DNA from 3 places in the Photobacterium sagamiensis genome. Region 1 is predicted to be linked to each of the others. Evidence: riboswitches for the same ligand, from Rfam matches in the RefSeq annotation. Region 1 holds a riboswitch; each other region holds the start of a gene.
The links. Region 1 has a riboswitch for lysine ahead of L4D76_RS16370 (Na+/H+ antiporter NhaC family protein). Riboswitches for the same ligand answer to the same signal wherever they lie in the genome.
Positions count from the first base shown of each region.

Region 2: linked by a shared signal. The riboswitch ahead of lysC (lysine-sensitive aspartokinase 3) and the one ahead of L4D76_RS16370 (Na+/H+ antiporter NhaC family protein) in region 1 are both predicted to bind lysine.
Region 3: linked by a shared signal. The riboswitch ahead of dapA (4-hydroxy-tetrahydrodipicolinate synthase) and the one ahead of L4D76_RS16370 (Na+/H+ antiporter NhaC family protein) in region 1 are both predicted to bind lysine.

Region 1 is NZ_JAKJSP010000032.1:79,850-84,056, forward strand. It holds gene L4D76_RS16360 (lytic murein transglycosylase) at 1-251, shown strand, start outside; gene L4D76_RS16365 (H-NS family histone-like protein) at 666-1,061, opposite strand; lysine riboswitch at 1,430-1,612, shown strand; gene L4D76_RS16370 (Na+/H+ antiporter NhaC family protein) at 1,711-3,306, shown strand; gene L4D76_RS16375 (thymidine kinase) at 3,485-4,063, shown strand; partial or broken gene L4D76_RS16380 (IS4 family transposase) at 4,125-4,207, opposite strand, start outside.
Region 2 is NZ_JAKJSP010000022.1:139,129-143,335, forward strand. It holds gene L4D76_RS11435 (PglL family O-oligosaccharyltransferase) at 1-627, shown strand, start outside; gene L4D76_RS11440 (pyridoxal-phosphate-dependent aminotransferase family protein) at 727-1,845, opposite strand; lysine riboswitch at 2,094-2,280, shown strand; gene lysC (lysine-sensitive aspartokinase 3) at 2,396-3,775, shown strand; gene metH (methionine synthase) at 3,830-4,207, opposite strand, start outside.
Region 3 is NZ_JAKJSP010000056.1:29,204-33,410, forward strand. It holds gene L4D76_RS23005 (PLP-dependent decarboxylase) at 1-987, opposite strand, end outside; gene L4D76_RS23010 (2,3,4,5-tetrahydropyridine-2,6-dicarboxylate N-succinyltransferase) at 987-1,757, opposite strand; gene dapA (4-hydroxy-tetrahydrodipicolinate synthase) at 1,742-2,668, opposite strand; lysine riboswitch at 2,758-2,928, opposite strand; gene L4D76_RS23020 (DUF1800 domain-containing protein) at 3,281-4,207, shown strand, end outside.

The DNA of each region.
Region 1 (4,207 bases):
GAATAAGCGCATCATTTAAAGGTGTCGAAAAGGAAAAAGCGAGACCTTTAGATGAATGGCAGAAGCTAGGAGTCAGGAAAATAAATGGACAAGCCCTACCAAAGGTTAATATTGACGCATGGCTTATTCAACCTGATGATCAACGAGGGCGTGCATATCTGATTTATGGTAATTATCAAACCCTATTAAGCTGGAATCGTTCGCATTATTTTGCTTTAGCGGTGAGTCATCTCGCAGACCGAATTCGATAACCTTTGATTTTTTGATTTTAAAAAGAGATAGAGCCAGGCATTAATACCTGGCTCTTTTTCGTTGTGTCTGATCGTTTGTCAGCATGTTACCGTTTCTTCTTCATGAGATTTGTTGATGTAAAATTTTCTTTAATTTCAATATCATACGGTTGAGCTGATGAGTAGGAGTAGCCGTGTACGGATAAAATGTTTTTTATCTTGCTAAAAGCTTGTCAGCTCATTTCGCGGGGTTTTTAATGGCTATTATTAACATCATCAATGAGTATTGAGATTATTTGTGGCTGCGTGAATTGTCTGAGTGACAGGTGATTAACCCTAAAGTAGTAGTAGATAGTTATTAAATGAAAATGCTTTTACTGAATATAGAAAGCCCGGCGTGATAGCCGGGCTTTTATTCAACTGGTATACAGCCTATTAGATTTCGAAATCATCAATAGATTGACCGGCATCTAACGCTTTCTTCAATGAACTTGGTGTACGGCCTTGGCCTGTCCACGTTTTTTCTTCACCGTTTTCGTCGATGAATTTATATTTTGCTGGACGTGAAGCACGCTTAGCTTTTGGTGCTTTAGCTAGGCTAGAAAGTAATTCTTCTGGGTCGATACCATCAGCCAGAAGCATTTCACGGTAATGATCCAGCTTTTCGTTACGCTCATTTTCTTTAGCGATATCTTCCGCTTCAGATTCTTCACGTTCAGTAACGACTGTTTGTAGTTTTTCCAGAGCTTCTTGTAGTTGCTCAAGTGTATATTCGCGAGAAAGTGCGCGAAGGCTGCGAAGGTTTAATAGCGCTTTCATTACATCAGACATTTTTATTTCCTGTTAATTTCAAACTTGCCACATTAATAATAGCAGTCAAAAAGCAATATTTATCAATAATAATACTTTTATAGCGTCAGTGCCAAACAATTTATTTGTTTAATAATTAAATAATGTTCGTTTGTCGAATGAATTCTCAATTATGAAAAAATGTAATCACATTTTGGTTTGGAAATATCAACCAAAATGTGATTCATCGCTATATATAAATGTCCGCCATTTCATAATAATCGTATTCAAATTTGGATTTTGTGGTTAAAAACTCACCACTTCGGCAATATTATTCACTATTTGTGTGAAATCTTTCACTTTAAGTTGTTGCAAAAGAGTCGACATTCCGTAGAATGAACCATTCCTTGACTAAGGGTAGAGGCGCATTGTCTATAAGTAGCAAGCTGTAGGGTGATTCCGATGATAGTTTGCGAAAGGAGCCAATGCCGAAGTTAGAAAGGTTTATCAAGCCTTCTTGCTGGGGTTGTCACCAAATAGGGGCAACACTGCCATAGTATAAATTACATTAACTATGGAGCGCTACTGTGGGGTCGGGAGAGGTTTATCTTCTTTCCTTATACTCATCTAATCACGGTTATTCCCGTGTTCAGCAGTAGATCTCCGACCAATATCGGTTGTAGTAGAGATCATGAATATTGTAGATTTTTCCCATTCTTCCATTTCGCTTTTACCGCCTTTAGTGGCATTAGTATTGGCTGTCCTTACACGTAAAGTATTGGTTTCTTTAGGTGTTGGTGTCGTATTAGGCGCACTGTTATTAACCGATTTCTCTGCAGGGGCCACCGCAGATTACTTGTTAACAACAGTCAAAAGCGTATTCATCGAAGATGGTGCCATTAATAGCTGGAACATGAGTATCGTGGTATTCCTGGTTTTACTGGGAATGATGACGGCATTACTGACCTTATCGGGTGGTACACGCGCATTTGCCGAATGGGCACAAACCAAGATTAAAACTAAACGTGGTGCGAAGCTCCTGGCTGCATTTTTAGGTGTTTTCATTTTCGTTGATGACTATTTTAATAGCCTGGCGGTAGGTTCGATTTCTCGCCCGGTCACTGACCGCTTCTATGTTTCACGCGCTAAACTGGCTTATATTCTGGATTCAACGGCTGCACCTATGTGTGTATTAATGCCGGCATCCAGCTGGGGCGCTTATATCATTACCGTTATTGGTGGCATTCTGGTGTCACATGGTGTGACTGAATATTCAGCATTAAGTGCATTCTTGCAGCTGGCACCAATGAATTTCTATGCCGTATTTGCTCTGCTGATGGTTTTTGCTGTTGCTTGGTTCCAAATCGATGTTGGCGCCATGAAAAAGCATGAAGTAGAGGCAAGTCATGGTTATGGGTTCGATGAAGGTGATGATAACAGTCAGGCTAAAGATCTGAATGATGAGCTGGAAATCGAAGAAAGTGAGCATGGCCGTGTTGCTGATCTGGTTATGCCGATTGTGATTCTGATCCTCTCCACTTTCTTCTTTATGATTTATACGGGTTATCAGGCTCTGGAAGCGGATGGTATTGCGTTCAATATTCTGGGTGCTTTTGAAAATACCGATGTGGGTAAATCGCTATGTTACGGTGGTTTCTTTGGTTTGGTGTCGGCGCTTATTCCTGTCTTGCGTCAGAAAATCCCGATGGCTGAGGTCGTGAAAACATTGTGGATCGGTGCTAAATCGATGTTTGGTGCCATTCTGATCCTGTTGTTCGCCTGGAGTATCGGTAGCGTAATCGGCGATATGGCGACCGGAAAGTATTTGTCTACGCTGGTACAAGGCAATATTGACCCAACGATGCTACCCGTTATCCTGTTCTTGCTATCAGGTATTATGGCGTTCTCAACAGGAACTTCTTGGGGTACTTTTGGTATTATGTTACCGATTGCAGGTGATTTATCTGCCGCGACAGAGATTGCTTTGCTATTGCCGATGTTAAGTGCGGTTCTGGCAGGTTCGGTTTTCGGTGACCATTGTTCTCCGATTTCTGATACCACAATACTGTCTTCAACCGGTGCTCGTTGTCACCATATTGATCATGTATCGACTCAGCTACCTTACGCGCTTTCGGTCGCTTTGGTGTCGGCCATTGGTTTCTTGGTGCTGGGCATGACGGGTTCACTGGCAGTGTCATTTATGGCCGCAACCATCACATTTATTGTGGTTTGTGTAATGCTATCGTGGCTCTCTCGCCGCCCAATAGGTGCTACTGCAAACGTATAACAGATCCATAATCTGCGATGAAGCCTGCGATGTTTTCGCAGGCTTTTTTTTATCTTGCCAAGTGATTTTGAGTTAAAAGCGATGCATCTGCATTCCTTATTTTCTATGCGGGATCTCCTTTCATTTCCGTGCTAATTTCTGTAGCATTTCGGCAGTTTTTCAGTCTTTGGGGAGCCTCATGGCCCAGATGTATTTCTACTACTCAGCAATGAATGCGGGTAAATCGACGACATTATTACAATCATCTTTTAATTATCGCGAACGCGGTATGTTACCGGTGATCTTCACCGCGGCGATTGATAACCGATTTGGTCAGGGCAAGGTCAGCTCTCGGATCGGTTTACAAGAAGATGCGGAGTTATATACTCGCGAAGATGATCTCTGGGAAAAACTGCAAGCCTTGCACCGTGAATCCAAAATTGACTGCGTATTGATTGATGAGTGCCAGTTCCTGACAAAAGATCAGGTTTACCAGTTAACCGAAGTCGTCGATAAACTGCATGTGCCGGTATTATGTTACGGTCTTCGTAGTGATTTCCGTGGTGAGCTATTTGAAGGTAGCCGATATTTGCTTTCATGGGCCGATAAGCTGGTCGAGCTTAAGACGATTTGTCATTGTGGCCGTAAAGCAAATATGGTGATCCGTCAGGACGAGTCTGGTCAGGCCATTGCTGATGGTGATCAAGTTGAAATTGGCGGTAATGACCGTTATGTTTCCGTTTGTCGTAAACACTATAAAGAAGCATTGGGTCGTTAGAACAGGTTTCGGCTCAGGAAACAGGTTTGAATAAAAAAAGGAAGCGTAAGCTTAATGCCGTTCACTTAACGTGAGCGGCATTGTTTTTTCTAACGGGATATCGGTTTTTTGAGCACTTCAATACTCTAGGGTAACTTCGTTCTC
Region 2 (4,207 bases), on a different contig from region 1:
CTGGCGTTAGTCGGCCTGTTTTTGCCCATTACACTACATACCCAGCTGGAGTACCCCTTTTACCATTCGCTGGTGCACTGGGTAACCTTTATCATCTTGATTTACTGGGTCGATAACCTGACGGCGAAATACCATAAGTACCATGCGCGCTATGTACTCTCGGTAAAATTCTGTGCCCTGCTAATGCCAATTCTTGTCACCAGCTTTATGTTAACGACCTTATATTCTGGCAGGTTACTGACCAAATTCGAAACTACGCGGCCGGTGAATGTTGATTACCTGATGCAGGTGAACAACCCATGGGCGTGGCAGAATCGTTTTGACTGGGATTTGCATCTCACTCAGTTGCAGTTAGGTGCCGCGAGTCATAATGAGAACTTAATTGAAGAATATATCCACTGGGCAACTCAGAAAGCGGTCAGCTGGCCACGTCCGGCGCTATATCATAATTTGATCGCAGCCTATCAACTGCTGGATCAACAGGAGCAGGCCAGACAGATCCAGCAAGAGGCTGAATTTTTGTTCCCCGGCAATGACTTCACCATCTCGTCGGTATTACCGGCGATACAGAGTAAACCTGCGCCGCAGGGCAGCCAGCTTTCAGCGGCATTACTGGCTGGTAAGTAAGGGCTGTAACAATTGAGCTTGTGACATAACAGCATTCAATAAAAAACGGCTACCTGCGTAGCCGTTTTTATTGAATTCAGGCAGAAATTCAACCTTTCATTATTTCAGCGTCGTTTCCAATGCTTTTAGGCATAAGGCAACATTCTCACTTCTTGCCGAATACCCCATCAGACCAATCCGCCAGGTTTTGCCCGCTAACGCACCTAAACCGGCGCCGATCTCCAGGTTATAACGTTCAAGCAAGGTCTGACGCACTAACGCATCATCCACCCCTTCGGGAATATATACCGCATTAAGTTGTGGCAAACGAGAGGCTTCATCTACAACAAACTCAATCCCGAGTTTTTCTAACCCTTCACGTAACTCAAGGTGCAAATCTTTATGTCGCTGCCATGCATTTTCCAGCCCTTCATTTTGTAACAACACCAAAGCTTCATGCAGCGCATACAAACTATTGACCGGCGCGGTATGGTGATAGCTGCGTTTCCCTTCCCCGCTCCAGTAACCCAGCACTAAGCTTTGATCCAGGAACCAACTCTGTACTGGTGTAGTGCGGCTCTGAATTTTATCTATGGCCCGCTGGGAAAACGTCAGTGGCGATAGGCCCGGTACACAAGACAGGCACTTCTGGCTTCCCGAGTACACCGCATCCAGTTGCCATTCATCCACCCGCAGAGGAACGCCCCCCAAGGAAGTGACGGCATCAACAATCGTCAGACAATCGTGCTGACGCGCCAACTGCGCTAGGGTCTCAGCATCACTTAACGCACCGGTTGACGTTTCTGCATGAACAAAAGCTAAAATTTTCGCGTCCGGATGCGCAACGAGTGCCTGCTCGACCAGTACCGGAGCGACGGGCTCACCCCAGTTATTATCCACCAGCACAGCCTGACCACCACAGCGCTCCACATTTTCACGCATACGATCGCCAAAAACACCATTACGACAAACAATGACTTTATCACCCGGTTCAACCAGATTAACGAAGCATGCCTCCATCCCGGCACTACCTGGCGCGGAAACGGCGATAGTAAAGGTGTTCTCCGTTTGAAATGCGTATTGCAGCAGTTGCTTCAACTCATCCATCATGCCAATAAATACGGGATCAAGATGACCCACTGTCGGACGGCTCAATGCTTGTAAAACTTGCGGATAAATATCTGATGGGCCGGGACCCATAAGGGTACGTTGCGGCGGATAAAAACTCCCAATTGTCATTATTGTTTCTCCTTGAGGTAAGAGGTCAGCAATTCCCTGTTTTATTATATGTTGGGGGAATAATTACACTAATGCAGCTACAGAGTATTAAAGGAATTCCCCTAAGTCGCAAGTCTCGTTGAAAACTATTATCAATCAATTGCATTTATTTTGCATAAATAACCACAGAAAGATTGACAACCTAACAACAAATCCTATTCAATGAAGGACAAGTTTTGTTCATCCTGATGGAAAGTATGCCATCAGGTAAAGACAGAAGAGGAGCGTTATCCAGGTATCTAGGCTGCGGGGCCCCACCCCGAAGCAGTGTAGAGAGGGGGAATAACGCCGAGGTATTGCTGGACAGGGAACCAGCAATATCGGCTTCGAAGGTTGAATCCTTCTGGCTGTCACCTTTTATTTTTGATGAGTAAAAGGTGGAGAGCTTCTGGTTGTCGCGCTATTCGTATGTCTCGCCTGCCTGCTCTCCTGACAATTAGATATTGGGAATATTTATCCGAGTAAATTCCCTTTTCCTCATTATATTTTTATTGTTACCGGGAGACTTACCTTGAGCCTTGTAAATCATAATTCAGCAACTTCACCACCGTTCACGGTGGCCAAATTCGGTGGTACCAGCGTTGCAGATTTTGCAGCGATGAGCCGTAGCACCACGATTATCAAAAATAACCCGCAAACCCGTTTGGTGCTAATCAGCGCCTGTTCCGGGGTAACCAACATCCTGGTTGAACTGGCTAACGGTGTGACAGATTCAGAGCATCGCTTTGCCTTACTGACGCGTCTGACTGACATTCATCAATCCGTTATCAGCCAGTTACAACAACCAAGCCCGATTTTAGAAGCCGTCAACAACTTACTGGATCAGGTTGCCACTCTGGCGGAGCAAGCCGCACTGCACACTTCGACAGAGTTAACCGATCAGCTAGTCGCAAATGGTGAACTGCTTTCCACCCACCTATTTACCCAAATCATGATCGAGCAAGGGATCAATGCTGTCCGCTTTGATATTCGCGATGTCATGCGCACAGACAGCCATTTCGGCAGAGCAATTCCACACCCCGAAGTGATCCGCCAGTTATCACAGCAAGAGCTCACCCCACTATTTACCAATCACGTGGTAGTCTCACAAGGTTTCATTGGCTCTGATGCCGAAGGTAAAACCACCACTTTGGGCCGCGGAGGCAGCGACTACAGTGCCGCCCTGATGGCAGAGGCGATTGATGCTGCAACCCTGGAGATCTGGACTGATATTCCAGGTATGTACACCACCGATCCTCGTATTGCGCCGAAAGCAAAACCGATCAAAGAGATCAGCTTTAGTGAAGCATATGAGATGGCCAACTTCGGCGCTAAGATCTTGCACCCGTCGACTTTACGCCCAGCGATCCGTCAACAGATCCCTGTCTTTGTCGGCTCATCCAAAGCACCGGAACAGGGTGGCACCTGGATTCGGGAAAGTGTCAGTGCTGCTCCTCTGTTCCGCGCCTTGGCGTTGCGCTGTAATCAGACTATGGTGACACTAACCAGTCTCAATATGTTCCACGCTTATGGCTTCCTGGCTGAAGTGTTCAGGATTTTGGCTGAGCATAAAGTCTCTGTTGATTTGATCACCACTTCTGAAGTCAGCGTTTCATTGACCCTGGATCAAACCGATACTAGTGGCGGTACCCCACAACTACCTCCGGGGGCACTGGAAGAACTTACCAAGTTATGCCGGGTAGAGGTCGAGCAGGATCTCTGCTTAGTCGCCTTAATTGGCAATCAGATGAGCAATACGAAAGGTTCCGTCTCCAAGGTTTTCAATACGCTGGAAGACTTTAACCTGAGAATGATTTGCTACGGTGCCAGCCCTCATAACCTGTGCTTCTTAGTCAAAGAACAAGATGCTAAACCGGTTGTAAAAGAACTCCATCGCGAGATCTTTGAATAACACAATAAAATAAAGGCGCTCACCTGAGCGCCTTTGCCTTCTGTCATCATCGCATTAGAGATTTGGGCCTAACCATTTCTCGGCTTCAATTAAATCCCATCCTTTACGCTCAGCATAACTATCGCGCTGATCTTCCTGGATCTGTGCCACTGCAAAGAAGCGAGAATCCGGGTGCGAGAAATACCAACCTGAGACCGCCGCCCCAGGCCACATGGCATAACTCTCTGTTAATGTCATACCGGTATTCGCTTCTGGATCCAGCAACTTCCAGATCTCACCTTTTTCGGTGTGTTCCGGACAAGCCGGATACCCCGGAGCCGGACGAATACCCTGATATTTTTCACGGATCAGATCGTCGTTAGCAAGCGCTTCATCTGGCGCATAGCCCCAAATTTCTTTCCTGACAGTCTCATGCAAGCACTCCGCAAATGC
Region 3 (4,207 bases), on a different contig from region 1:
GATCTGGTAAGAGGTTAGCGGCGAGTCACTAGGTTGCAGAGATTCAACCGGGAAAGCTTGCTCTGTAAGCGCCGGACGTAGCAGGTGCTGGCTTCCGCCTTCAATCACGGCAAAATGGACACCCTGATTATCTTTGATATCGGCAACCTTACTTGCGTAATAACCATAGGGGCCAACCGCATAACGGCCTAATTCCATCCAGCATTCGCCAAGCTGGAATTTGCATTTTAACTGTTCCAGCCCCTGGCAAACCCGCTGCCAGTCTAGCTCTTGCTGTTGTCCGGCATAAGGGATACCAAGCCCGCCGCCTAAGTCGACGACAGGTTCTTGTATTTGCCAGGCATCAAGCAGGGCGTTAAGTTTAGGCATAGCTGCCTGCCAGGTTTGCACCAGAGTATCGGCACAAAGGATATTGCCCCATTGGAAGCAATGCACACCCAACAGCTCAAATTCATCAGGCAAAGTGAAAGTATCAGGCATCCACTGTTCAGGCGTCAGCCCGAACGGGGTAGGGTTACTTCCCCCTAATACATTCATCTTTTCTTCCGGATCTTTCGCCCACGGAAGCTGTACCCGTAGCAGCACCTGAATACGGATTTGTTTTTCGCGGGCGATCTTGGCCAGATCATCTGCCTGCTGGTGGCTTTCAAGTACAAATATACGCACGCCGCGCTCAACAAACTCGGCAAGGTGCTCCGGTGTTTTTACCGGGCCGGTATTTAAAATACGTGATGGATCGACGCCTTGTGCCAATACCTGTTTTAACTCGCCTAGGCTTGCGACATCAAAGCCAAAGCCTCTGGCATCAAGAGCCTGGATGATGGCCGATAACGGATTAGCTTTAACGGCATACCATAACTTGGCCGGCGCACTTTCAAGGCCTGCCAAGTGCTGATCCAGACCGTCAAGATCATAGGCATAAAATGAATGAGGTTGTTGCTTGCTGGCGAGTTGTAGTACCTTGCGAACTTGCTCAGTCAGTGCCATTAACGAAGCGCCTCTTCCAGAACCAGTGAAGCATCGCTACTGTCATCGCGGTATTTGATGATCACCGGACACTGTACGCTCAGGCCCATCTTTTTGCCCCACTCACTGCTGGCCGGGCGGCTGCCTGGAACAACAACCGCGCCTTCAGGGATCGGTGCGCCTTTTGGCAACTGGCATTCATTAATCAGATCATAAACAGCTACTGCAGCTGACAGCGTTACACCCGGTGCCAGTACCGCCCCTTTTTTTACAACAATCCCTTCAACGATCACACAACCGGCACCGATAAAGGCGTCATCTTCGATGATCACGGGTGTTTGACCTACAGGCTCAAGCACACCGCCAATCTGCACACCTGCAGAGAGGTGGACATTCTTGCCAATCTGGGCACAAGAGCCGACCAGAGCATGGCTGTCTACCATCGTACCGCTGTCGACATAAGCGCCGATATTAATGTAGGCCGGCGGCATGATCACAACACCCGGTGCGACATAAGCACCGCGACGAACTGCTGAGCCCCCCGGTACCAGACGAACCTGTTCTTCCGGCGTAAACTGACGTGGATACAGGTTATGTTTGTCAACTGCGCCAGGGTATTCAGGTCCGAAGCTGATCAGTTCTCCGGCTGGAAAAGCGGCTAAGATCCCCTGTTTCACAGCGGCATCGGCGTGCCAGTTACCTTTTGGGTCTTGGTTTGCAGTGCGTATTTCGCCGCGCTCAAGTTGATCAAGTAAAAGCTTCCAGCCCGGGGTTACTACTGATTCAGACATGTTTTCATCCATTGGTATATTGCCGCATCGGCATTTAAAACAGGGGTTAACTCTTGCATCTCTTCCATGTATAGGGGGGGACGCAGTCCAGCGTTATTGAGGCGACCTTGATGTTGCATCAGGGCTTTCACCGGGATCGGGCTGGCGGCACAGAATAAGCTGTTGCTGGCTTGTTGCCATAAGGTCTTGAAGCTTGGAACTGTTTGGCTAAGGCTCTGGCGAACATAGTGTGCAGTGGCTTCAGGCCAGGCGTTGGCGGCCACAGAGACCAGACCGCAGGCACCGGCAGCAACAAAATCGACCAGCAGGCCATCATCACCACAGTAAAACTGTAGCGATGGAGCCGCGTTGCGGTAACGGGTGAAAGCTTCGATGCTTCCGCTGGCTTCTTTCACTGCCCATGTATTGGGATGACTTTCGAGTGAACCCAAGGTTTGCTCATTAAGGGCGACACCGGTGCGTGAAGGTACGTTATAGATCATGCATGGCCAATTGCTGGCATCAAGCAGACTGTTAAACCACTTCAACTGGCTAGCGGCACCAGGCTTGGCGTAAAGCGGAACCGGTATCAGCAGGGCATCGACAGGAAAATCCTGTAAAAAATCCAGCCACTGCATTTGTTGCTGCAGCTGGAAGCCGCCGACACCCACCATGAGCGGTACAGAAAGATCCAGCGCACAGATATGGCGGATCACATCCTGTTGTTCCGTCGGTGTCATTGCTAATGCTTCGCCGGTACTGCCGAGGATCAGGATCCCATTCCCGGCCGCATCTTGCTCTTTGGCTAGTTGGATCAGGGTCGCAAAGTCAATAGACTCATCGGAGTGGAACGGGGTGATGAGCGCCGTCCATAATGTGGTTTGTTGTAAGCGTTCATTCCCGACAGCGGGAATAGAATTTTGATTAGGCATCTCTCATCCGAACTTTTTGATATCAGTTCAGAGAGCTTGGTTTTGCGAAGGCGCCAGTGACAATTAGCCACGTGGGGCGATAAAACACAAACACCAGAAGCTCTCCACCATAGGTGACAGTCCTGAGGATTCAGCCCCAGAAACCGATAAGCCTTGCTTCCAAACGCAAACTTACCTCGGCGTTAATCCCCCTTATCTGCCGTCGAGGGTATTTGGATACCTCGAACAGATCACCTGGTTAACGCACCTCTTCTGATCCCATAAAATATGGGATGGCTTGATTCAAACATCAAACGTGGATAAGTGTCAATAATATTGTGAATATTTATGCAAAGCAACTTTCATCGCCTGTCATGGATAATGAGGACCGTTCCCAATTATCAAATGGCTTTTGGCTCTTGGTGGTAATCAAAATACGCTATCAAGCTCTATATCAGAAGAAGAATGATAACGATAGAAAAGCTATCTGATGTAATTATTGATTGCATGAATCCTTAACCGCCATCAAATTATATACTTCGCTAGTATTTTTAATGTTAGCTTCACATTATTTGTGGCTAGTTAACGATATGCTTATAAATAATCTTATTAAAAATAAGAGTTAGACTATTTATGAAATATTACTCAAGAATAATTTTAGCTCAACAACGATTCGGGTTTGGTGCGGCCTTAGCTAATTCACTACAATCTTATACATTGTCTGCACAAGTTGAAACGGTTCCGTATAAACATGATGCTCTTGCAGGCTTGACTCCGACCAATGATATTATTATTGAAATGGGACATTTTCAGCAGAAAAGGCGAAAATCAAAAAAAAAGCAGGCTGAAAAACAAAAGATACAACAGCAGGAAAATACGTTTTCCAAGCAGCAATATAATGAACAAATCCATGCTCGTAATCTACAAACACTTCACTCACCATTAGACTTCCAAGAGCGTTTAATCCAATTTTGGAGTAATCACTTTGCGATCTCGGTAGATAAGCGAAAGATTAGACCGCTCGCGGCAACCATTGAAAATGATATTGTTCGGAAATATTGGAATGGGAACTTTAAAGATATGCTGATGGGGTCTATCAAGCATCCTGCGATGTTAATATTTCTCGACAATAACTTATCTATCGGCCCGCATTCTAAAGTCGGGAAAAAACGTAACAAAGGATTAAACGAAAATTTAGCCAGAGAGATAATGGAGTTACATACACTGGGTGTGAATGGTGGGTATTCGCAAACAGATGTCACGAGTTTAGCAAAAGCGATTACAGGCTGGACCGTCAGTTTCAATGAAAATCAACCAGGTTTTGCATTCAACTTTTCTATGCATGAGCCGGGAAGTATCTCGTTACTTAATAAGTCATATCCACAAGCTGGAATTAAACAAGGTGAAGCTTGCCTTAATGATTTGGCTTTGCATTTGAGTACAGCCAACTATATTGCGGCAAAATTAGCGCTACATTTTGCGGGGGATGGTCAACAAGATCTCGTTGAGAAACTATCTTCGGCTTTTCTAAAGCATAAAGGTGAGTTAAAGCCTCTTTAT